DNA from 2 places in the Aeribacillus sp. FSL M8-0235 genome. Region 2 is predicted to be linked to the other one. Evidence: a T-box and tRNA genes for the amino acid it is inferred to sense, from the RefSeq annotation. Region 2 holds a T-box; the other holds one or more tRNA genes.

Region 1 (11,906 bases), 970 kb from region 2:
AAAACATTGGTTCTGCTGCATCATGGGAAACGCCAAATGATTCAACCTCTAAACTTCCAAACGATTTCGTTTCGCCGATTTCAAAAGTAAACTTTTGTTCTAAATGAATTTCGCCGATTTCTCTCTCCATTGCTTTCCACGTTTTTTCATTCGCGAAAATCGGAATTTCGTATTTTCTCGCTAAAATTCCAAGTCCCTTGATGTGATCGCTATGCTCATGGGTGACTAATATACCGCTTAAATTTTTTATGTCCCGTTGAATTTCTTGAAACAAATTTTCCATTTGTTTACCACTTAATCCTGCATCGATTAACAGGGAATGTTCATCTGTTTCTACATAAATGGCATTCCCTGTGCTGCCGCTCGCAAGAACACTGAAATTAAGGCTCATTTCCTTCACTCACTCCAAATTATTATTCTCTTTCTCCGGTTTAATGACCTGACCTTCCAATGCATTCACATAATAATCTTCTGTTTTATTGACAACTACATGCCATGTCGGAGCCAAAATTTGCTGTTCCGACAGCGGGTATTGTGTGTAATATCCGTATTCTACATCGGTTACTTTACTGTTAGATTTCAAATCATTTTTTTCATAAAGAGCTTCCAATGCTTTAATCGCAGGCAATATTTCCTGCTTCTCCAATTCTTTTATATCTTCTAGCAATGTTTGCTGATAAGACACAATTTCATTTTTATCATTTAAATAAAAGACAATCATACCGATTCCATCACTTACATCTTGAAAAATAATTTTTCCTTTGTATTCCTGCAGACAAATAATTTCCCTTGTTTCTTTGCTGTAGCGCCAAAACTTGTATTGACTGCCCGCAATGATTTGTGTTGTTAAAATTTGCTTGATCTTATTTTCGATACTTTCTCCTACAATTGGAATCGGTTTGTCAAAACTCATCCGAAGCTTTGTTACCGAACGAGTCAACTCCTCATCAGGCAGCATCGGCTTTTGATTTTTCAGTTGTTCGATTTCTTCTTCCTTAAATATTTTGCTTTCTGCCGTTATATAAGAACCTTCTATTACTTCTTTTGGAAGCTTCCCAAATTGTATATTTTCCGCTGCAAACTGCTCTTCAATCGTCGTTTTCGTGATCATATCATATTTGGAGCTTTTGATTTTTTCAACATACTGAAAAGCTAAATAAATATCAAGGATCAGGAAGGCAATAATAAACACCGTTTTCGTTTTACTCCAATCCAATACCTTCCCCTCCTTTACCCGCTTTTTTCACATTCAGCCTTTGATATTTATCGTTTTCGAGTTCAATGCACCATATCGGCTCCAAATTTACGATATTTTGCCGTGACGACTGTTGTATGTCATAAGCGGGAAAAATACGTTTTATTTTGTCGGCTTCAATGCTTGGATTATCCTTAATAGCTTCAATTATATCTGCTGCTTTAGGTAAAGTCGTTTTATCTTCCCGGATAAAACCATCCAAATAAAATAACGGACGCTGATATAAGGCAATATCATTCTTTCCCCAGCTTTGCATGATCGTCGTGATCGAATAATGCGAATCGCTGAACGAAAATACTGGCAAATTTCGAACCGTTAGACGAAAATAAATTTTCTGTTCTTGATCCGTTTTTTCGAAGCGATAATCATTTAATCCTGACAGCCAACCGCCATGTTTGTTCAAAAAATCAATGCTCTGCAAGATCAATTTTCCTTTTTCCGTCGTTAAAGACTGGTCAATTGTCGGATTAACGTAAACAACCCTTTCTTTATCTTCGTTGATGACAAGCTGACGGGAGCTGTCTGTATACACAAATTCGGAAGCATTGACATCCCGTTTTACATAACTTGGATCATTAAACAATGCATTTTTAAACTGCTCACCGCTCATTGATTTTGTAAAATATTGAAGGCGATGAATCGGAAACGGCTTTTCAGGCAAAAATAATCCGTTCCAAAACACGTAGCTTTCAAAGTTTTCTTTTTCTTTATACACTTCCGTCCACAAATTGCTTAAAACGGTTTTCACCTGTGCTTCTACTACATATTTATGCTCGTAGTCGACTAAATAAAGCTTTCGGTTCGCTTTCTCGTTTGTCAGAGGAATGTAAATCCGATCAAATTCTATATTGAAATCTTCTTCATCCGTCCAGTCGGTTATTGATAAGAGGGCTGACATCGGAATCGAGTCGTTAAAAATAACTTCAAAGTTAGGGGTTGAATTATGTATTTCCCTGTTTATCCATTGATTAAAACCATATTGCTTTTCAATCTCTCCAGAAATATTTTTGAATTCTTCTAGCTCCCACTGACGGATATCCTTCCAAAGTCTTTCGATGACGATTTCGTCATAAGTTGCGTAATGTTTTATTTTTTCATGAATCATAATATGATCCGGCTGCACGACTTCATAAGGCTTTTTTGTTACATTACTTAACGGGTTGTTTTCAATATAGTTGGAGTTCGAAATTTCCCCGTAGTTTGGCTGATATGTCCAAATATTCCAGGTGAAGAATAAACTTGTCAGCACTAAAAATGTTAAAATAATGGATTTTATCGTTTCCCGGTTCATAGCCAATCATCCTCTTGGTTCTGTTCATATGGCAATGTGAAAAATACAGTCGTGCCTTTTCCTTCTTCACTTTCCACCCAAATTTCTCCTCCGTGTGCTTCCACCATCTCTTTTGCAATTGCAAGACCAAGACCGGTTCCGCCCATTTTGCGTGATCTAGCCTTATCAACACGATAAAAACGTTCAAAAATTTTTTTCACACTTTCTTTCGGAATTCCAATGCCTTCATCTTTTACACTGACTTCAATATGGTCAACTTGTTCTTTTACTTGAAAAGAGATTTTTCCGCCTTCAGGAGAATATTTCAATGCATTGGAAATAATATTATCGAGCACTTGCGTAATTTTATCGGGTTCAATTTCTACATAAAGGCTTTTTTTCGGAATGTTTCGTACAAATGTGACATGCTGCTGCTTAGACATTTCAAAACGATCAATAATTTTGTGGAAAAAGTCTGTGAAATTCACCATGTCTTTATTTAATTGATAATCTTTACTATCTAGTTTTGATAGCTGGAGCAAGTCATTAACAAGCCTAATCATCCGCTCCGTTTCATTTTGCGTCACTTGTAAAAATTTTGGCGCGATCGTTTCGTCTTTCCAAGCTCCTTCCGCCAATGCTTCCAAGTAACTGCGCATTGTAGTAAGCGGCGTCCGCAGCTCATGAGAAACGTTTGCGACAAATTCACGCCGCTCTTGGTTGATTCGTTCCTGCTCTGTTACATCGTAAACTACTGCAATCAATCCGTTAATATGATCTTCATCAATTTGTATTGTAGAAAAGCTGATTCGTAATATATACGGTTTTTCCTCTGTGCTGAAATCTAACAGCATCGGTTCTTGCTGGTTCACTAAATCTTCAAAAGTACATTCATCCGTTAAATCTAAAAGCTCCACAATTGATTTTCCTAAGGCTGTTTCACGTGAAACATTCAACATTTCATGGGCCGGATTGTTCATGACAATTACTTTTCCATGCCGATCTGTGGCTATGACACCTTCTGTCATATGAGTAATAATAGACGCCAGCTTTCTGCGCTCTTCTTCAGTTGTTTCCTGTGCTTCCTCCAATTTTTCCGTGAGATGATTGAATGTTAATGCAAGCTGTCCAATTTCATCTTCTCCATACACTTTTACTTTTCTGGAAAAATTCCCTTTTGCCAGCTCCAACGCTTGCCTTCTCATATCTGACAACGGACGGGTTATAGTGCGGGCAAGAAAAATTCCTAGCGCCGCGGTAATAAGAAGGGACATCCCTGTGCCTGTTGCAAAAATTTTGTTAATCGTCCGCAATTGTGAAAAAACTTCCTCCATTGAGGCAACGACATAAACAACGCCAATTGTTTCTCGTTTATAATCTGTGACGATCGGAGTCGCTGATACGTACATTCGATGCTTCGTTTGCGGATCAAGCAAAATATTGCTTTCAGGCGAACCGACGATTAAAGTCCGTTTAATCATATTTTCAGTTGTTCTTTTCCCGATCACATCTTTGTTGTAATCAGATGTCCCGATGACACGCGCATCTTGGTCCACTACGCGAACTTCATGAATTTCCTCCCGTTTAAAATCTTGCAAAATAGCAGATATCTCATCTTCCATATTCAATGATTCGTCCACTTCTTCATTCGTCATCGCTTGCTCAATCTGGTAAGCCAGCAAATCAATCCGCTGCGAAAGGGAAGATTTAAAATTTTCTATAAGAGAAGATTCCAATTCCTTAACGAAGTAAATACCGATGATTTGCATAGCCAAAATAATCAGAAGCACATAGATCAGCACAATTTTAAAATGTATCGAACGTAAAAAACTCACTCGACTGCTATACATGTTCACTGCTCCTGTTCAGGATTGCGCAAATAATAACCTACCCCTCTTCTTGTCACAATCCATATTGGATGGCTTGGGTTGTCTTCAATTTTTTCCCTAAGTCTTCTAACCGTGACATCTACAGTTCTGACGTCTCCGAAATAGTCATATCCCCAAACGGTTTGCAGCAAATGCTCTCGGGTCATGACCTGTCCAATGTGCTTCGCTAAATAGTGAAGCAATTCAAACTCACGATGAGTAAGCTCGATCGTTTCTCCCCGTTTTGAAACGACATATGCATCAGGATGAATAACGAGAGAGCCGATTTGAATTTCCGACTGTTCAGAAGCCGCTTCCCTTGCAGCATTTGTTTGCTGTCTTCGTAAATTTGCCTTTACCCTTGCCAAGAGCTCTCTTGTGCTGAATGGTTTTGTCACATAATCATCAGCACCAAGCTCCAGACCAAGCACTTTATCGATTTCTGAATCTTTCGCAGTCAACATAATAATCGGCATTTCATATTTTTTTCGAACTTCCCGGCACACTTCCATTCCATCCTTGCTGGGAAGCATAATATCTAACAATATCAAGTCAGGTTTAATTTCTTCCACCATTTCAATCGCGCTTGTTCCATCATAAGCACAGTATACATCAAAACCTTCTTTTTTAAGATTAAACTCTAATATATCTGCAATTGGTTTTTCGTCATCAACAACTAATATTTTTTTATTTTCCATCATTTTCTCCCCTTTTGATCTATTAACTTTACTTTACCACGATTACATTCATCTCATCATCAACTTTCAATACAAATGGAAAAAACAAGCAGAAAACCCCTAGCTATTGCTAGAGGTCTTAAATTCAATAGGTTTTGGAACTTAGAGTAAACCCCTGTAAATTCCTATCAAACCTATTATATCAATTTTTATCTTATTGTAACAGCTTGAGATGAGAAATCAAATTTCTATTTACAACCACAAATGTTACCAATTTTGGTTTAACTTACTTATAGCCAAAAATAGCACGGATAAACCGTGCGTATGAAGTGGCTCGGGACGGAATCGAACCGCCGACACAAGGATTTTCAGTCCTTTGCTCTACCGACTGAGCTACCGAGCCGTATAAAGTTTTCAAGAATGCGAACTCTTTTTCCCTCTCTCAAGCCTTTCATATATGTGGATTCTCGAATGTGAGGCAGCTTGTATAATATTTCTCGATTGTAATGGTGAGCCATGGAGGATTCGAACCTCCGACCCTCTGATTAAAAGTCAGATGCTCTACCAACTGAGCTAATGGCTCATAAAAAATTTTTTCCTTCTAATCCATTTTAAAATTTGTCAGATGTCCCTTCCTCTTCTAGCTTTTTCGAGGATGTTGGATGCGTCGGGACAACTCGTCGCTTATTCGATGAAGCCTTGCTCGTTGCTCTACCTACTGAGCTAATGGCTCATAAAAATTTTTTTCTTCTAATCCATTTTAAAATTTGTCAGATGTCCCTTCCTCTTCCTGATTTTTCGAGGATGATGGATGCGTCGGGACAACTCGTCGCTTATTCGATGAAGCTTTGCTCGTTGCTCTACCGACTGAGCTAATGGCTCATAAAATTTTTTTTCTTCTAATCCATTTTTCATTTGTCAGATGTCCCTTCCTCTTCCGGCTTTTTCGAGGATGTTAGATGCGTCGGGACAACTCGTCGCCTATTCGATGAAGCCTTGCTCGTTGCTCTACCGACTGAGCTAATGGCTCATAAAATTTTTTTTCTTCTAATCCATTTTAAAATTTGTCAGATGTCCCTTCCTCTTCTAGCTTTTTCGAGGATGTTGGATGCATTGTGCGAACAGTTCTGAGCCAATACGCTCATTTTTCTCAAGACGTGTATAATAATATCATTTCTAGAGGGACAAAACAACGATTTTTTTTAATTTCACAAAAAAAAAGAGGGAACAGCCGATCCCTCCAAGTTTATTATATTGGACTGTATACACTGCGGACAACATTTGTTTGTGAACGATCTGGACCAACTGAAAAGATGGAAAGTGGGATACCTGTTAACTGGGAAATCCGTTCAACATAATGGCGTGCATTGTCAGGAAGATCGTCCAAGCTTTTTGCCCCCGTAATGTCTTCCTTCCAACCCGGCAATTCCTCATAGACAGGTTCGCACTGTGCAAGTACTTTTAAACTTGCTGGAAATTCTTCTAAAATTTCACCTTTGTATTTGTAGGCGATGCATATTTTCAATGTTTCGATTCCTGTCAATACATCGATGGAATTTAAAGATAAATCAGTTATTCCGCTTACCCGGCGCGCATGGCGAACAACAACGCTGTCAAACCAGCCCACTCGACGCGGACGTCCTGTTGTTGTGCCATATTCCCGTCCAACTTCACGAATTTGATCGCCAATTTCATCGTGGAGCTCTGTCGGAAACGGACCGTCTCCTACACGAGTTGTATAAGCTTTTGATACGCCGACAACATGTTTAATTTTCGTAGGACCTACACCTGCTCCAATTGTCACACCGCCTGCTACTGGATTGGAAGATGTAACAAAAGGATATGTACCTTGATCGATATCAAGCATAACACCTTGAGCGCCTTCAAATAAAACACGGCGTCCTTCATCAAGCGCGTCGTTCAGCACAACAGATGTGTCGCATACATATTGTTTGATTTGTTGGCCGTACTCGTAGTATTCATTTAAAATCTCTTCCAGTTTAAATCCTTCAACTTCGTATACTTTTTCAAACAGGCGATTTTTTTCTTCTAAATTTCTTCTCAATTTTTCTTCAAAGACTTCACGATCCAATAAATCGGCGATGCGGATGCCAATACGGGCTGCTTTATCCATATAGGCTGGACCTATTCCTTTTTTCGTCGTCCCGATCTTGTTGGCTCCTTTTCGTTCTTCTTCCACTTCATCCAATTTTAAATGATAAGGCAAAATGACGTGAGCGCGGTTGGAAATTCGCAGATTATTTGTTTGAATTCCCCGTTTATGCAAACCGTTCAACTCTTCTACCAGCGCTTTAGGATCGACAACCATTCCGTTTCCGATGACACAAATTTTATCTTGATAAAAAATACCGGATGGGATTAAATGCAGTTTATATGTTTCACCGTTAAATTTGATTGTATGGCCAGCATTGTTTCCACCTTGGTAACGGGCGATCACTTCCGCATTTTGAGAAAGGAAATCGGTTATTTTCCCTTTTCCTTCATCCCCCCATTGTGTACCAACAACAACAACTGATGACATGTGTGCACCTCCGTGTTCACCAAAAATCCAATACAAAGAAACAAGTTTATTCTACCAATTGTAGCAAGTAGAGTCAATAAAATCCGAACGTTCAATTTATTATTAAATATTTTGTTCGTGTTATATAAGATGCTTACAAAAAACAACTGCCTCATCAAGAGACAGCAGGAGGAATATGATCGTCTTCATATCTTCTTTCAAGATTTACAAATTTATTATATTCTTTTACAAATGCAAGCTGAACAGTTCCTACAGGGCCGTTCCGCTGCTTGGCTATAATGATTTCAATAATATTTTTGTTTTCTGATTCCGTATTGTAGTAATCATCTCTGTATAAAAAGGCGACGATATCTGCATCCTGCTCAATACTACCGGACTCCCGAATATCTGACATCATCGGGCGTTTATCTTGACGCTGCTCGACGCTTCGTGATAGCTGGGATAATGCGATGACCGGCACTTCCAATTCACGTGCCAAAGCCTTAAGAGATCTTGATATTTCCGAAACTTCCTGCTGGCGGTTTTCCCGATTCCGCCCGCTTCCTTGAATTAATTGCAAATAATCTATGATAATTAAACCAAGGCCCTTTTCCTGTTTTAACCGTCTGCATTTGGCGCGAATATCACTCACTCTTATGCCAGGTGTATCATCAATATAAATGCCGGCATTTGATAAACTCCCCATTGCCATCGTCAACTTTCCCCAATCATCCGGGGTTAAATTTCCCGTTCGCAAATTTTGGGCATCTATGTTTCCTTCTGCGCAAAGCATACGCATGACAAGCTGTTCCGCACCCATTTCCAAGCTAAAAATCGCTACATTTTCGTCCGTTTTCGTCGCAACATTTTGAGCGATGTTTAAGGCAAATGCAGTTTTACCGACAGACGGGCGGGCCGCTACGATAATTAAATCATTTCGCTGAAAGCCGGCCGTCATACGATCCAATTCGGAAAAGCCTGTAGGAATTCCTGTAATTTCCCCTTTGCGATTGTGGAGCATTTCAATTTTATCGTATGTTCGAACAAGAATATCTTTAATGTTTTGAAACAATCCGGCTTTTCTCCGCTGCGCCACTTCCATGATGCTTTTTTCGGCTTCTGTTAAAAGTGTTTCCACATCGTCTTCCCGATTATAGCCTTCTTGAGCTATAGCCGTTGCTGTTCGTATAAGTCTTCTCAATATCGATTTTTCTTCAACAATTTTCGCATAATATTCGATATTTGCTGCTGTAGGAACGGATCCCGCTAAATCGCTTAAATAAGAAACCCCGCCAACCTCTTCCAAAATTTTCGCATCCGCCAAGTCTTTTGTCACAGTTACTAAATCGACGGGCTCTCCTTTTTCCGAAAGCCTCAACATCGATTGAAAAATCTTTTGATGGCTGGATCGATAAAAATCTTCAGGAACTAATATTTCGGAAGCTAACATAAGCGCTTCAGGTTCTAAAAAAATTGCCCCAAGCACTGCCTGCTCTGCTTCTATATTTTGTGGTGGAATTCGATCACTGACCAGAAGATCATTCAAGATGATCACCGCCTTACCGTGGACACATAAATTTTTTCTCCAAAAAGTATAAAGAGAAATGTGGCATTACTTCAAGATCAACTTCTTTCCATAATACCACATTGCTCCTTGCCATTATTCTTCTGTAACATGTACCTTTAACGTCGCCGTCACTTCCGAATGAAGCTTAATCGGAACATTTGTATAGCCTAAAGAACGAATCGCATCTGGAAGATCAATCTTCCGTTTATCGATTTGAATATTATGTGCTTTTTTTAATTGATCAGCAATTTGTTTGCTTGTTACAGAACCAAATAATCTTCCGCCCTCACCGGCTTTCGCTTTTAATTCAACCGTGATTTTTTCAAGCTGTTCTTTTAATTTTTTTGCCTGCGCTAATTCTTCCGCTGCCTCTTTTTCTTCTTTTTTCTTTTGCGCTTCCAGCTGTTTTAAATTGGCACTCGTCGCTTCAACAGCCAAACCTTTTTTAAAAAGATAATTTTGGGCATAGCCGTCAGCTACATTTTTTACTTCACCTTTTTTCCCTTTCCCCTTTACATCTTGTAAAAAAATTACTTTCATTCTTCATTTCTCCCTTCTAAATATTGTTGAACAGCTTCTTTTAATCGTTTTTCTGCTTCATTTATCGTAACATGCTCCAACTGGGTCGCGGCATTTGTTAAATGCCCTCCACCTCCAAGTGCTTCCATTATTAATTGAACATTAAAATCGCCCAATGATCTAGCACTAATACCGACTGTATGTTCATCACGCTTCGCAATGACAAACGACGCCAATACGCCGTTCATTGATAAAAGAGTGTCAGCTGCCTGAGCAATGATCACTTGATCGTAATATTCATCTTCTCGATCTGCTTTTGCTATTGCAACCCCATTATTCATAATCTCTGTGTTTTGAATGAACTTGGCACGTTGAACAAATTGTTGAATATCCTCTTTCAACAATTTTTGGACAAGGATTGTATCCGCTCCTTTTGATCGCAAATAAGACGCCGCATCGAATGTTCTAGAGCCTGTTCGAAGCGTGAAGCATTTTGTATCTACCGTAATACCTGCCAACAATGCAGTTGCCTCTATTGTACTCATTTTAAATTCTGCAGGCTGATATACTAAAATTTCCGTAACAAGTTCAGATGTAGATGATGCATAAGGTTCTATATAAACAAGCAGTGGATCTTGAATAAATTCTTCTCCCCTGCGATGATGGTCAATGACTACTACATGGTCAATTTCGCTCAGCAATTTTTGTTCAGCCACCATTGAAGGTTTATTCGTATCTAGAATCACGAGAAGAGAATGATCTGTTGCAATATTCAGGGCTTCATCCGGAGTGATGAATCTGGACCATAACTCAGCGTCCTTCTTTACTTCCTCCACAAGCTTTTGAAGTCCTTGGCCGAATTCTTCATGGTTTACAACAATAAAACCTTCTTTATGATTGATTTGCGCCACCTTCAATATTCCTATTGCTGAACCAATTGAATCCATGTCAGGATTTTTATGACCCATAATAAATACTTTATCACTTTCACGAATGATTTCTTTTAATGCATGGGAAATCACTCGAGCTCTAACGCGTGTGCGTTTTTCGATCGGATTTGTTTGTCCGCCGTAAAATTTAACCTTGCCATTTCCCCGTTTAATAGCAACTTGGTCTCCTCCGCGGCCTAAAGCAAGATCTAGACTCGACTGCGCCAGATGCCCCAATTCAGACAGATCTTTAATGCCGGCTCCAATCCCGATGCTTAAGGTGAGAGAAACATTTTGAATAACCGCTTTTTCTCTGACTTCATCTAAAATAGAAAATTTCGTTTTTTCAAGCTCAGCCAAAATTTTTTCATTAAAAACCGCAATAAAACGTTCAGAGGAAACTCTTTTTAAAAAAAAACCGTTATCGACTGCCCATTTATTTAATATGGATGTCACAAGACTGTTTAAATTGCTCCGCTTTTGATCGTCGAGCCCTTGTGCGATTTCATCATAATTATCTAAAAATATATAAGCTAAAACAATCCGTTCGCTTTCATACTGCTTTTTTAGTTCCGTGTGGTCCGTTTCATCAAAAAAATAAAGAAGCCTTTCTTCTTTTTTGACAATGACGCGAAATTTACGGTTTTGAAGAGTCACGATATCGGAATCTATCCCTTTTTGAAATAACACTTTTAATGTTTCAGAAATTTCGTCAAGAGGACGACCGACCAGCTTGTCGTTCTTAAAATATGAAGCTAAAAATGGATTGACCCATTCCACGGCAAATTGATCGTTGATAAGCATAATGCCAATCGGCATCTTCATAAAAACTTCATCGCCAGCTTTTTTCAAACGAAACGTTAAATCAGAAATAGAATGTTCCAATTCTAATTTCAATCGTTTAACAGCATAAAAGAAAAAAAACAACAGACAACCTGCAACGATTGCGCTAATACAGCCAATCACCCAATTATAAAATAACAGAAAACCGATCATTGCCGCTATTACGCCGATGAGTGCGTATAACGGGTAAAAGAATAAAGGTTTTTCAAAAAAACTCGGCATTTTATTCAGCTCCTTGCAAAAAGAACGAACCAAGGCCTAACGTATTTTTTCGCGGAGATTAAACCCTAAATCAATGATTCCCAATATTCGTACTGGATAAAGAAGAATTGGCAAAATAAATGTTCCAATTACAATTAATACCGGCACTGCTTTCGAAAGTTTTTTCACATGACAAAAATAAAAAATAAAGGAAAACCCTTGAATTAAAAGCACAGCCTGTAAAACAAACACAATA
Region 2 (11,906 bases):
TCCAGGATCTGTACCTGCCCCAAGTTCATCAAGTAGTACGAGTGAGCGATCATTAAGTTCCTGTAAAATTTTGACGATGTTCACCATATGAGAAGAAAATGTACTCAAATTTTGTTCAATTGACTGTTCATCCCCAATATCTGCGTAAACTGCCTCAAATACCGGCATTGTAGATCCTTCTTCAGCAGGTATTTGCAGACCTGATTGCGCCATTAGTGCGAGCAGTCCAATTGTCTTCAGCGTCACCGTCTTACCGCCGGTGTTTGGACCGGTAATGACAATCGATTGAAAATCTTCCCCAAGTTCAATTGTATTTGGCACAACGGTTTCAGGGTCAATAAGAGGATGGCGGGCTTTATATAGCTTCATAATGCCACGATCATTTATATTTGGCTTTGTAGCCTTTAATTTTTTAGCATACAATGCCTTGGCAAACATAAAATCGATTTCACCCATTACAGTGATATTATGAATGATTCCCTTGCTTATGTCAGCAACCATTTTCGACAATTCCGTTAAGATCCGTTCAATTTCGCGCCTTTCCTTAATCCGCGCTTCATTTAAAGAGTTGCTCGCTTCTACGATAGCCTGCGGCTCAATAAACAGAGTTGCTCCTGAGGAAGATTGATCATGGACGATTCCTCCGTAAACTCCTCTATATTCTTGTTTGACAGGAATGCAATAGCGGTCATTTCGAATCGTAATAATGGCATCCGAAAGATTTTTTTGTGCAGATGGGGAGCGAATGATCGATTCCAGCTTTTCGCGAATACGAGCCTCCAGTGTACGGATTTGACCTCTTATCGCTTTTAATTTATCGCTCGCATCATCAACAATTTCCCCGTCATCGCGTATGCAACGTTGAATTTCTTTTTCTTCTTTTAAATAAATTCCGATTTCGCTGACCAATTGTTCTAAATGAGGAAGTGAAACCTCCTCTTCTTGAGTCAACTTTTCAATAAATTGCTTCATTTGTCTTGAAGCATATAACACGGCAGAAACAGCCACAAGCTCTTGCGGACCTAAAGTTCCGCCTATTTGCGCACGCTTTACGCTCGGCCGTATGTCGCTTAATCCTCCGAAAGGGGCAGAGCCTTTCAATCGGAGCACTGTTAGTGCTTCATCTGTCTGCTCCTGCCTCTTCAGTACTTCGTTGATGTCTCCTGATGGCATAAGCTTTAACGCTTTCTCTTTTCCTAAAGAAGAAGAAGCATGCTCTTTCAGCAGTTCCCTTATTTTATTAAATTCCAAAACATGTAACACTCGTTCCTGCAACTTCTCAAAACCTCCTGACAGTTGAATGGTCAGTCTTTCCTTTTTAAAAATTGCTTTAATTGTTCAACATCCCACGTATTCACAACGTCATCCGGCTGAATGAAAGCTTTCCGCGCATACGCAACCCCTATCTCCATATGTTCTAGCATGTTTATGCTGTGGGCATCTGTATTAATCACAACCTTTACACCGTATTCCTTCGCTTTCTTCAAATGTTCTACACATAAGTCAAGCCTGTTCGGATTTGCGTTCAATTCTAAAATAGTATCTGTTTCCTTTGCAAGTTCTAAAAGCATTTCTATATCAACATCGTATCCTTCTCTTCGCCCAATTAACCTTCCAGTCGGATGAGCGATAATATCAACATGGTTATTATATAGGGCTGCTTTCAGCCTTTTCATAATTACACTCTGCGGCTGGGAAAAGTTCGAATGGATCGATGCAATAACTATATCTAGCTCTTTTAGACAATCGTCGTCATAATCAAGTGTACCGTCCGGCAAAATATCCATCTCGATTCCTCTGAAAATCGTAAAATCAGAATATTGTTCATTCAACATGTCAATTTCTTCTTTTTGTTCTTTCAGCTGCTCAGGAGTCAAGCCGTTGGCTACTTTTAAAAATTGCGAGTGATCTGTAATCGCGATGTACTTGTAGCCTTTTCTTTTAGCAGCCTCAGCCATTTCCTTGATTGAATGAGCGCCGTCGCTCCATGTTGAATGCATATGGAGATCTCCCTTTATTTCCTCGAGCGAAATAAGATTTCCTTTGTATTTTTCCACTTCCTCCCCATCTTCCCGAACCTCTGGCGGAATGTAGGGAAGCTGAAAGTGTGCATACAGCTCTTTTTCTGACTCAAATGTGAGCACTTCTCCGGTTTCTATTATTTCTACGCCGTATTCGCTTATTTTTTCTCCTCTTTCCTTCGCTAGCTGGCGCATTTTTACATTATGCTCTTTTGAGCCTGTAAAATGGTGCAAAGCCGAAATGAATTCCTTTGGGTGCACGATGCGAAAATCGACCTGAACCTTGACATCAAACTTGAGTTCAATCGATATTTTCGTATCGCCTTTCGCAATGATTTCAGTTATATTCGGCATTGTTAAAATGTAATCTCGCACAGCTTCTTTATTTTCCGCCGCAATAATAAAGTCAAGGTCTTTTATCGTTTCTTTCATTCTTCTTAAGCTTCCTGCGCGAGAAAAGCGAACTATTCCGTTTTTCTGTCCTTTTTCTAAAAATTTCTCTATTTTTTCTGCAATCGGCAGCATATAAGCAAGAGGCAGTCGGCCCGGTTTTTTATTCATTTCATCGATCGCAGCCAATATTTTTTCTTCCGTTACTTTTCCAAAACCTTGTAAACTTTGCACTTTATGTTCTTCACAAGCTTTTTTTAAAGAATCGATGTCCACAACACCTAAATCCTTGTACAATTTTGCAATCTTCTTTCCGCCCAGCCCTGGCAATTGAAGAAGAGGGATTAACCCTTCAGGAACTTCCTTTTGCAAGGTTTGCAGCGTTTTTGACTCGCCGGTTTTTATGAATTCTTCGATGACTGCACTCGTTCCTTTCCCAATCCCACTGATTAAAGTAAAATCGTGGATGTCTGATAGGCTTCTCGCATCCCTTTCAAGGGCATTGGCAGCTTTATAAAACGCGGAGATTTTAAAAGGGTTTTCGCCTTTTAACTCCATATATACCGCAATTTTCTTTAACAGGCTGACAACATCCTTTTTGTGAACCGTCATGTTTTACGTCACCTCTTGAATCTTAAACAATATAAAAATCACCTGCTATTGAACTATTTAATAGAAACAGAGAAGGACGATGGGGGTCTAAATAAAGATGTTTCCATCGTCCCTTTACGTCTAGCTTCCTTTACCGAAATAGCCGATCCAAAGATCGTGAATTTTATCAGATAAGACAGGGGTATGATTGACAATTAAATCAGCCAGCAGCGATTTATCGATAAGATTTTGAATTTGCTCGGCTGGAATGAGCGCTGCCAAAAAAAGCAGAATGAATAAAATGAGGTAAGTTTCCGCAAAACCTAAAACCGCACCCAGCAAGCGGTTGATTTGCTTAAGTATTGGAAGCATCGCAACAAAATCAAACATAGATCCGATGATGTGAAGCGCTATTTTTGATCCGATAAACAAAAGCACGAATGCAACTCCGCGATAGTAAGCTTCCTCCAAATGGCCCCCTGTCAATATAGATAGAGCAGCATTTGAATCTCCTATATTTGGATACGGTACCCATAATTCCAGTTTAGGAGCAAGATCGTCAAAATATGTTCTGGCAATTATGAAAGACACTATAACACTTGATAAATAAACTACTTGGAGAATAAATCCCCTTTTAAGGCCAGTGAGCAATCCGAATACTAAGAAAAATAAAATGATCAAGTCAAGCATTTTAAATTTCAATCCTTTTCTTGAAGTTGCTTTTCTAGTTCTTCAAATTTCTCCTTTAATTTGAGATAATCATGAACAGCATTAACCGCAGTTAGTACTGCCAGCTTGTTTAAATCTAGAGATGGGTTTTTTTGACTGATTTCCCGCATTTTTTCGTCAACAATTGAAGCGACAAGCTTCATATGATTTACGCTCTCATTTCCAACAATCGAATACTGCTGTCCATATATATAAACAGTCGCTTTATTTTTAGGTTGATCAGACAAAGCGAATCCTCCATCCTCTATGAAAAAATATCGCAAAATGATTCAAAATCCTAATCATAATCATAACATGTTTGTCGAAAAGATGGAAAGAAGAACAAAAGAAAGGGTACAATAATATAGCATCCATTTTAGGAAAGCGAGGCGTTTTTTATTGTCCAATATCGTCATAAAAGTTGATCATGGGGGAATTCAAACTTTGAAAGATTTTTATAATCCTTTCATTATAGACAGAACCCCTCCAGGTGCCGTCTTTTCTGCCAAATTGACAAACTGTACGATCACTGCTTACAAGTCGGGAAAAGTGCTTTTTCAAGGATCTGCCGCTCAGCAGGAAGCAAACAGATGGGAAAAAACAGCAAAAACAGCCCCTTCTCAAACAGAGAATGAGCTTCAACAGCTTCAACAGATGTCAGTCATCGGCTCTGATGAAGCAGGAACGGGGGATTATTTTGGACCGATCACGGTTGCTGCAGTATTTGTCCCTAAAGAAAAAAGAAAACTGGTTCAGCAGCTTGGAGTAAAAGATTCAAAGGCTTTGACAGACAAACAAGTTTTTTCAATCGCCAACACTTTAATAGAGAAAGTTCCGTACAGCCTCTTAATTTTGCGCAATGAAAAATACAATCAATTGCAAAAATCTGGAATGAACCAAGGGAAATTGAAAGCTATCCTTCATAATCAAGCGATCCATCATTTACTCAAGAAAATTTCTCCTGATAAACCAGAAGCTGTGTTGATCGATCAGTTTGCAGAGCCGAATGTTTACTTTCAATATCTTAAAGACCGGGATGTTCCGTTTAAAGACATAACCATCTTTAAACCGAAGGCGGAGCATATACACATATCTGTCGCTGCAGCATCCATTATCGCAAGATATGCTTTTTTAAAAGAATTAAACAGCTTATCCAACGCAGCCGGATTTTATTTGCCAAAAGGAGCCAGCCATACTGTTGATGAAGCTGCTGCCAAATTAATAAAGGAAAAAGGGAAAAACACACTTGGCAAAATGGCAAAGCTTCATTTTGCCAACACCGAAAAAGCTTTGAATCTATTGAATTGAAATGACGAATCCGGAAATCTTATTTTCTGAGGTTAGCAGGACCAATTTATGATTTCAATAAAAATGAAGGTGCTATCTGCACCTTCATTTGTTAGCTGGAATTATTTTAGGGATTTATCGTCCTGCGTTAGCTGCGAAGAACTGCTGAAAATTTTTCCTCTACCGCCTTAATTACTTTTTCATGAGCTTTTGCTGCTTCCTCATCCGTCAATGTTCGTTCAGGATCGTAGTAGCGGAGTGAAAATGCGATCGATTTTTTCCCTGCTCCCAAACGTTCTCCTTCATACACATCGAAAATGGAAATCTCTTTTAACAGTTTTCCGCCCGCTTCCCGGATCGTTTCTTGAAGCTCGCCAGCATGCACATGCTGATCAACGACTAAGGCGATATCCCTTGTAATGGATGGGAACCTTGGAATCGGCGTATATATGACTGGCTTAGCTTCATATTGAATGAGATCGGCTAGCTTCAGCTCAAAAACATATGTTTCATCTAAATCATACTCTTTTTCAACTTCCGGATTTAATTCGCCGACAAATCCGATGAATGATCCGTTTAAATAAATATCTGCCGTTCTGCCGGGATGCAGCCCTTCACGTTTTGCCTGTTTATACTCAATTTCATCCAACAGTCCAAGCAGATCAAATAAACCGTCTAAAATTCCTTTCACAACATAAAAATCAACTTTTGTTTTTTCCCCTTGCCATGGGTGATAAACGTAGTGACCCGTCATGACGCCTGATAAACGTTCTTTTTCCAAAGGCTTTTCTAAAGCATCGTCCGAAATGAAAACAGAACCAATTTCATAAAGATGAATATCATCGATTTGCCGCGCTTTATTATATTTTACGGACTCAAGCAAATGAGGAAGCAGGCTTAAACGCAAAACACTCCGCTCTTCACTCATCGGCAATGCTAATTGAGTAAAGCTTGACGTCTCCAGCGTAAATTGTCCCGCCTTTTCTTTGCTCGTTAACGAATATGTGATCGCTTGATAAAGCCCGGCGCCTTCCAAAAATCTTCGCACTTTTCTTCTTTTCAATTGATAGTCTGTTAATGCTCCGGATGTTGAAGATCCTGCAGGCAATGTTGACGGAATATAGTCATATCCGTAAAGGCGGGCTACTTCTTCAATTAAATCTTCTTCAATCGCAATATCGCCTCTTCTTGTCGGAACGGTTACTGTAAAAAGACCGTTTTCTTCAACGGTTTCAAATTGCAAGCGGTCAAAAATTTCTTTTATTTCATCTACTGCAATGTTTGTCCCTAAAACGTTGTTAATTTTCTCAGCGGAAATGGTGATCACTTTTTTCTCGATTGAAAAATCATGAAATTCTGCTTCACCTTCTAAAACAGTTCCGGAGGCGTATTTTGCGATCAATTGTGCTGCCCGCTCTGCTGCAGCTTTTACCCTGTTCGGGTCAACCCCCTTTTCAAATCTCAAGCTCGCTTCACTTCTAAGTCCGAAATCCTTCGACGCTTTTCGGACAACACTGCCTTTAAAATAGGCGGCCTCAAGCAAAACGGTCGTCGTATCGTCTCTTACTTCAGAATCGGCCCCTCCCATTACACCAGCTAATGCAACAGGTACTTTGCCATTTGTGATCACAAGGTGATCGCTTGTAAGCTTTCGTTCTTGATCATCAAGGGTCACGATCGTCTCTCCGTCATGTGCGCGGCGAACGAGTATTTCCTTTGATCCGAACCGGTCATAGTCAAACGCATGAAGCGGCTGGCCGTATTCTAATAAACAATAGTTTGTAATATCGACGACGTTGTTATGCGGTCTGATTCCGGCTTTTATTAAGCGCATTTGCATCCATAAAGGGGAAGGGGCAATTTTGACATTTTTAATAATTTTGGCTACATAGAATGGATTATCTTCTTTTGCTTCAACATTCACAGTAATATAATCAGTTGCTTTTTCTTCGGCAGCCTCATAATGAACTTCCGGCTTTCGAACCTCTTTCTTTAAAATTGCTGCAACTTCATAGGCAACACCGATCATGCTTAAACAGTCAGAACGGTTTGGTGTAAGACCTAATTCAAGTACATAATCGTCCATAAACAGCTGTTCAATCGCATTTTTTCCAACTTCAGCATCACTAGGGAAAACAAAAATGCCGTCAGAAAACTCTTTTGGGACAAGCTTTCCTTCAATGCCCAGCTCTTGCAAAGAACAAATCATACCGTTAGATTCTTCACCGCGCAGCTTTGCCCGTTTAATTTTGAAATTGCCCGGCAAAACCGCACCAACTTTGGCTACCGGCACTTTTTGCCCTTTTTCAACGTTTTTGGCGCCGCATATAATTTGCACTGGTTCTCCTTCTCCGATGTCAACTAAACATTTGCTTAATTTTTCTGCATTTGGATGCTGTTCTTTTTCAAGCACCTGTCCAACTACAACATCTTTTATTCCTTCATTAACAGCTTGAACATTTTCAACTTCAATGCCGCTCTTCGTTATTTTTTCAGCCAGCTCCTCAGGGGAAATGTCTAGATCGACATATTCAGAGAGCCATTTGTATGAAACGAACATGAGAAAACCTCCTTTTAAGCTTGTTTAAACTGTTTCAAAAAACGCACATCGTTTGTATAAAAATGACGAATATCATCAATTCCATATTTCAACATGGCAATCCGTTCCGGTCCCATTCCAAATGCAAAACCACGGTATTTTTTCGAATCGAATCCCGCCATTTCCAAAACGTTTGGATGAACCATCCCCGCTCCTAAAATTTCAATCCAGCCTGTTCCTTTGCATACATGACAGCCTTTCATGGAGCATTTAAAGCAGGATACATCGACTTCCACCGACGGTTCAGTAAACGGGAAAAAGCTCGGACGCAGACGAATTTGCCTGTCTTCACCGAACAGTTTTTTCGCAAACACTTCGAGCGTTCCTTTTAAATCGCTCATGCGAATGTTTTCATCCACAACGAGCCCTTCAATTTGCGTAAATTGATGGGAGTGCGTTGCATCATCTGTATCACGTCTGTATACTTTCCCTGGACAAATGATTTTTACAGGACCTTTCCCTTTATATTTTTCTAACGTTCTCGCCTGAACTGGAGATGTGTGTGTGCGCAGCAAAATTTCATCAGTTATGTAAAAGGAATCTTGCATATCCCTTGCCGGATGGCCCTTCGGCAAATTGAGCGCTTCAAAATTGTAATAATCTGTTTCAACTTCTGGACCTTCCTCTACTGTGTATCCCATGCCGATAAACAAATCTTCAATTTCTTCAATGACCGCTTGGAGAGGATGATGGTTTCCTGTTCGAACCGGTCTGCCTGGAAGGGTAACGTCAATCGTTTCTTGCTGTAATTTTTTCTCGATTTCTGCTTTTTCGAGTTGTTCTTGCTTACTTGTTATTTCCCCGGCAATCACTTCCCGAATTTCATTTGCTAACGCACCTATTTTCGGCCGTTCTTCTTTCGAAAGCTTTCCCATTCCGCGAAGAACTTCGGTAATCGGTCCTTTTTTTCCAAGATATTGAACGCGAATATTTTGCAATTGTTTTAAATCCGTTGCTTCCCGTACCTTTTGCAACGCTTCATCGCGAAGCTTTGTTAATTCTTCCTGCATGTAAATTCCTCCTTTTTTTAAAATAAATAAAAAAACCCATCCCAAAAAAGGGACGAGTTGAATTTCGCGGTACCACCCTTATTAACAAAGAAAGAATCTTTGTTCACTTCATTATCATAACGGCACAGCCGGAGCGCCTTTACATGCTTCCGCATGGTCCTGGCGTCAACTCTGGAGGTGAATTCGTTTGCCTCTACCATAAAAATGCTTCCAGTCTACGGCATTTTCTCCCTAAATGGCGACCTGCAAACTACTCTTCTCCGTCATCGTTATTCCTTTATTCAATTGCTTTTAATTATAAAAAAAAGGAATTAAAGGCGCAACACTATTTGCGAAGATGGTACATGAAAATAGCTGAAGCAACGGCAACATTTAATGACTCCGCTTTTCCATAAATCGGAATGTGTAAATTTTGATCCGTCATATCCAGCAGCTCTTTTGAGACCCCATTTCCCTCATTTCCTACAAGGAGGGCAAATGTTTCAGATGGAGGGATCTCTTTATAGAAAACAGCATTTTTTGTTGAAGTTCCAAATACAGGAATTTTCTCTTCCTTCAATTTGTTTATAATCTGTTTTAATGACGAATTGACCACAGGCAAATGAAAAATTGATCCTTGTGTCGCCCGGATCGTTTTACTATTGTACAAATCAACCGTCCCGTCACCTAAAATCACAACATCCATTCCAGCCGCATCTGCAGTACGAATGATCGTACCGAGATTTCCTGGGTCTTGAACCGCATCTATTAACAGCCATTTTTTGGCGTTCAAATCGATTTCCCACCTAAGCTGCTTACAAACAGCCATGACACCTTGCGGGGAATCCGTTTCAGACAGAAGCGAAAACACCTCTTTGGAAACAATCGTTGTCGGAATAGTACCTTCGAAAAAATGATTTGGCAGCTTCGCTCCGTCTAAAACAATTAACTCTTGAACAATTGATTTGTATTTGAGAGCTTCCTCGATTAAATGCAAGCCTTCAATTAAAAACAGCCCGCGCTCTTCCCGTTTTTTTCTTGATTGCAGCTTTTTCCATTCTTTTACTCTTTCATTTTTAGTTGACGCAATCCGTTTCAATGATGGTGTCTCCTTCAACTGATAGTTCATTTCATATACATATTATAGAAAACAAAAGAAAAAATAAAGAAGAATGAAGAAAAACGAGGTGAAGGATATGAATTTTGATTTGCGCAATGCAGTCATTGCCAACATATCGCAAAATTCAAAAGACGAGCTGAGAGAAACGATCGTTGATGCCATCAATAGCAAGGAAGAAAAAATGCTTCCAGGGTTAGGCGTGTTATTTGAAATTATCTGGAACCATTCAAGTCAGCGTGATCAGCAGGAAATGGTTGAAACACTTGAACAAGGATTAAAAGAGACTGGAGCTGGGAAATAACCAGCTCCTGCTTTTTAGTTGTACGTAATGTTTTCAACCGTTTTTTTGTCGAGGCGTTTAATGACTTCTGTCAATAATTGAACCGTATGTTCAAAGTCTTCGCGATGAATCATCGCAGCGTGTGTATGAATGTAGCGCGTTGCAATCGTAATGGAAAGCGTTGGAACACCATTTCCTGTTAAATGAATCGATCCGGAGTCTGTACCGCCACCCGGCATAGCATCATACTGATATGGAATGCCGCATTCTTCAGCGACCCCTACGACAAAATCGCGAAGCCCTTTATGGGAGACCATAGAAGCATCATATAAAATAATTTGCGGACCTTTCCCCATTTTTCCCATCGCTTCTTTTTCGGAAATGCCTGGAGTGTCGCCGGCTATTCCGACGTCTACGCCGAAAGCAATATCAGGCTCAATATAATGGGCTGATGTGCGGGCTCCTCTTAATCCTACTTCCTCCTGAACGGTTCCTACACCGTAAACGACGTTCGGATGGTTTACCCCTTTCAGCTTTTTCAAAACTTCGATCGCTATTGCACAACCGATGCGGTTATCCCAAGCTTTCGCCAAAAGGATTTTATCATTTTTCATAACGGTGAACTCAAAATAAGGCACAATTGGGTCGCCGGGACGAACACCAAATTCCATCGCTTCTTCTCGACTGCTGGCGCCAATATCAATAAACATGTCTTTGATCTCTACAGGCTTTTTTCGTGCTTCTGCCGGCAAAATATGCGGCGGCTTGGAACCGATGATGCCGGTCACATCTCCTTTTTGGGTGACAATCGTCACTCTTTGTGCGAGCATAACTTGATTCCACCAGCCACCAACAGGCTGAAAGCGAATGAACCCTTTATCATCAATTTGCGTAACCATAAAGCCGACCTCATCAAGATGGCCCGCGATCATAATTTTGGGTCCGCCTGATTCTCCTTCTTTTTTGGCAATTAAACTGCCGAGTCCATCCGTTTGGATATCATCCGCATAATCTTTTATGTACCCTCTCATTACTTCTCTGACTTCCCGTTCATTGCCGGCGATGCCTTTCGCGTCTGTTAAATCTTTTAACATTTTCAATGTTTCATCCCATTTCTCCACACTGAAACCTCCTTTAATTTATATTCTTCATTTTTCCCAAACGGAATTGTTAATATCCTTGATTTTGTCTAGCATGATTGACTTCATTTTTCGCCATGTATGCTGAAATAATATCTTCCTCTGAAAAGCCCAGCGCAGAGCCGAGTGTAACATAGTCGTTAAATAAATCGATATACGCTTGGACAGACAAATATTCACTGAATTTTGCCGTTTTTTGATAAACGTTTAAAAAAAGATCGGTCAGGCTTTTATCGATTTTTCTTGCTTTCATTTCCGGCAGTTTTTCAATATACAATTCATGGCCGATCGACAATAAAAAATGAAGGCCGTCTACATACTCTTCCAAAATAACCTCTCTGTCGGAAGGCGGCTTAACGCTCCAAAATTTAAAGCAGCGCGTTTCATTAGCCAATTCGCCAATTTCGACAAGCAAGGCTAAAACTTTTCTCTCGATCAGCCTTTCTTCCTCCAAACCGTGTTTCTTTTCAATTTTTTCATCCAATTCTTTTTGCATTTTATATAACTGTTCAAAATCCATTTTCTCAACCCCTAAAATATATCTAAAAAAATTATAGCAAATGTGATCATTAATGAAACCCCTTCAATTCCTTTTTCGTAATGTATATGTATGAATATGACCTTCGGGGAGGTTTAAAGTAAATGATTGTCATCCTTCTTCGTCTTTTCATAATTGCTGCGATTATTTTCCTAATTTATTCATTCATTAAATATTTATTGAACCCGAAGCGAAAGTTAGAATTGGCTCATGAGCAAAAAAAATTTTTCTTTCTTGATGATAA

The links. A T-box is a leader RNA that pairs with one kind of tRNA and senses whether it is charged. The one in region 2 lies ahead of pheS (phenylalanine--tRNA ligase subunit alpha), so its partner is inferred to be a tRNA-Phe.
Region 1: it has a tRNA-Phe gene. The T-box ahead of pheS (phenylalanine--tRNA ligase subunit alpha) is inferred to sense a tRNA for this amino acid. The anticodon was not compared.

The regions. Positions count from the first base shown of each region.
Region 1 covers NZ_JBBOBW010000001.1:3,773,550-3,785,455, forward strand. The annotation lists gene NSQ71_RS18275 (MBL fold metallo-hydrolase) at 1-391, opposite strand, end outside; gene NSQ71_RS18280 (two-component system regulatory protein YycI) at 401-1,216, opposite strand; gene NSQ71_RS18285 (YycH family regulatory protein) at 1,203-2,546, opposite strand; gene walK (cell wall metabolism sensor histidine kinase WalK) at 2,543-4,375, opposite strand; gene yycF (response regulator YycF) at 4,378-5,091, opposite strand; tRNA gene NSQ71_RS18300 (tRNA-Phe) at 5,401-5,473, opposite strand; tRNA gene NSQ71_RS18305 (tRNA-Lys) at 5,578-5,653, opposite strand; gene NSQ71_RS18310 (adenylosuccinate synthase) at 6,320-7,612, opposite strand; gene dnaB (replicative DNA helicase) at 7,767-9,137, opposite strand; gene rplI (50S ribosomal protein L9) at 9,252-9,698, opposite strand; gene NSQ71_RS18325 (DHH family phosphoesterase) at 9,695-11,671, opposite strand; gene NSQ71_RS18330 (YybS family protein) at 11,708-11,906, opposite strand, start outside.
Region 2 covers NZ_JBBOBW010000001.1:2,803,676-2,815,581, forward strand. The annotation lists gene NSQ71_RS13750 (endonuclease MutS2) at 1-1,275, opposite strand, end outside; gene polX (DNA polymerase/3'-5' exonuclease PolX) at 1,305-3,023, opposite strand; gene NSQ71_RS13760 (CvpA family protein) at 3,144-3,692, opposite strand; gene zapA (cell division protein ZapA) at 3,701-3,958, opposite strand; gene rnhC (ribonuclease HIII) at 4,110-5,018, shown strand; gene pheT (phenylalanine--tRNA ligase subunit beta) at 5,146-7,557, opposite strand; gene pheS (phenylalanine--tRNA ligase subunit alpha) at 7,572-8,606, opposite strand; T-box leader at 8,652-8,882, opposite strand; gene NSQ71_RS13785 (TrmH family RNA methyltransferase) at 8,932-9,714, opposite strand; gene sspI (small acid-soluble spore protein SspI) at 9,782-10,006, shown strand; gene NSQ71_RS13795 (M42 family metallopeptidase) at 10,021-11,106, opposite strand; gene NSQ71_RS13800 (dUTP diphosphatase) at 11,156-11,644, opposite strand; gene NSQ71_RS13805 (hypothetical protein) at 11,767-11,906, shown strand, end outside.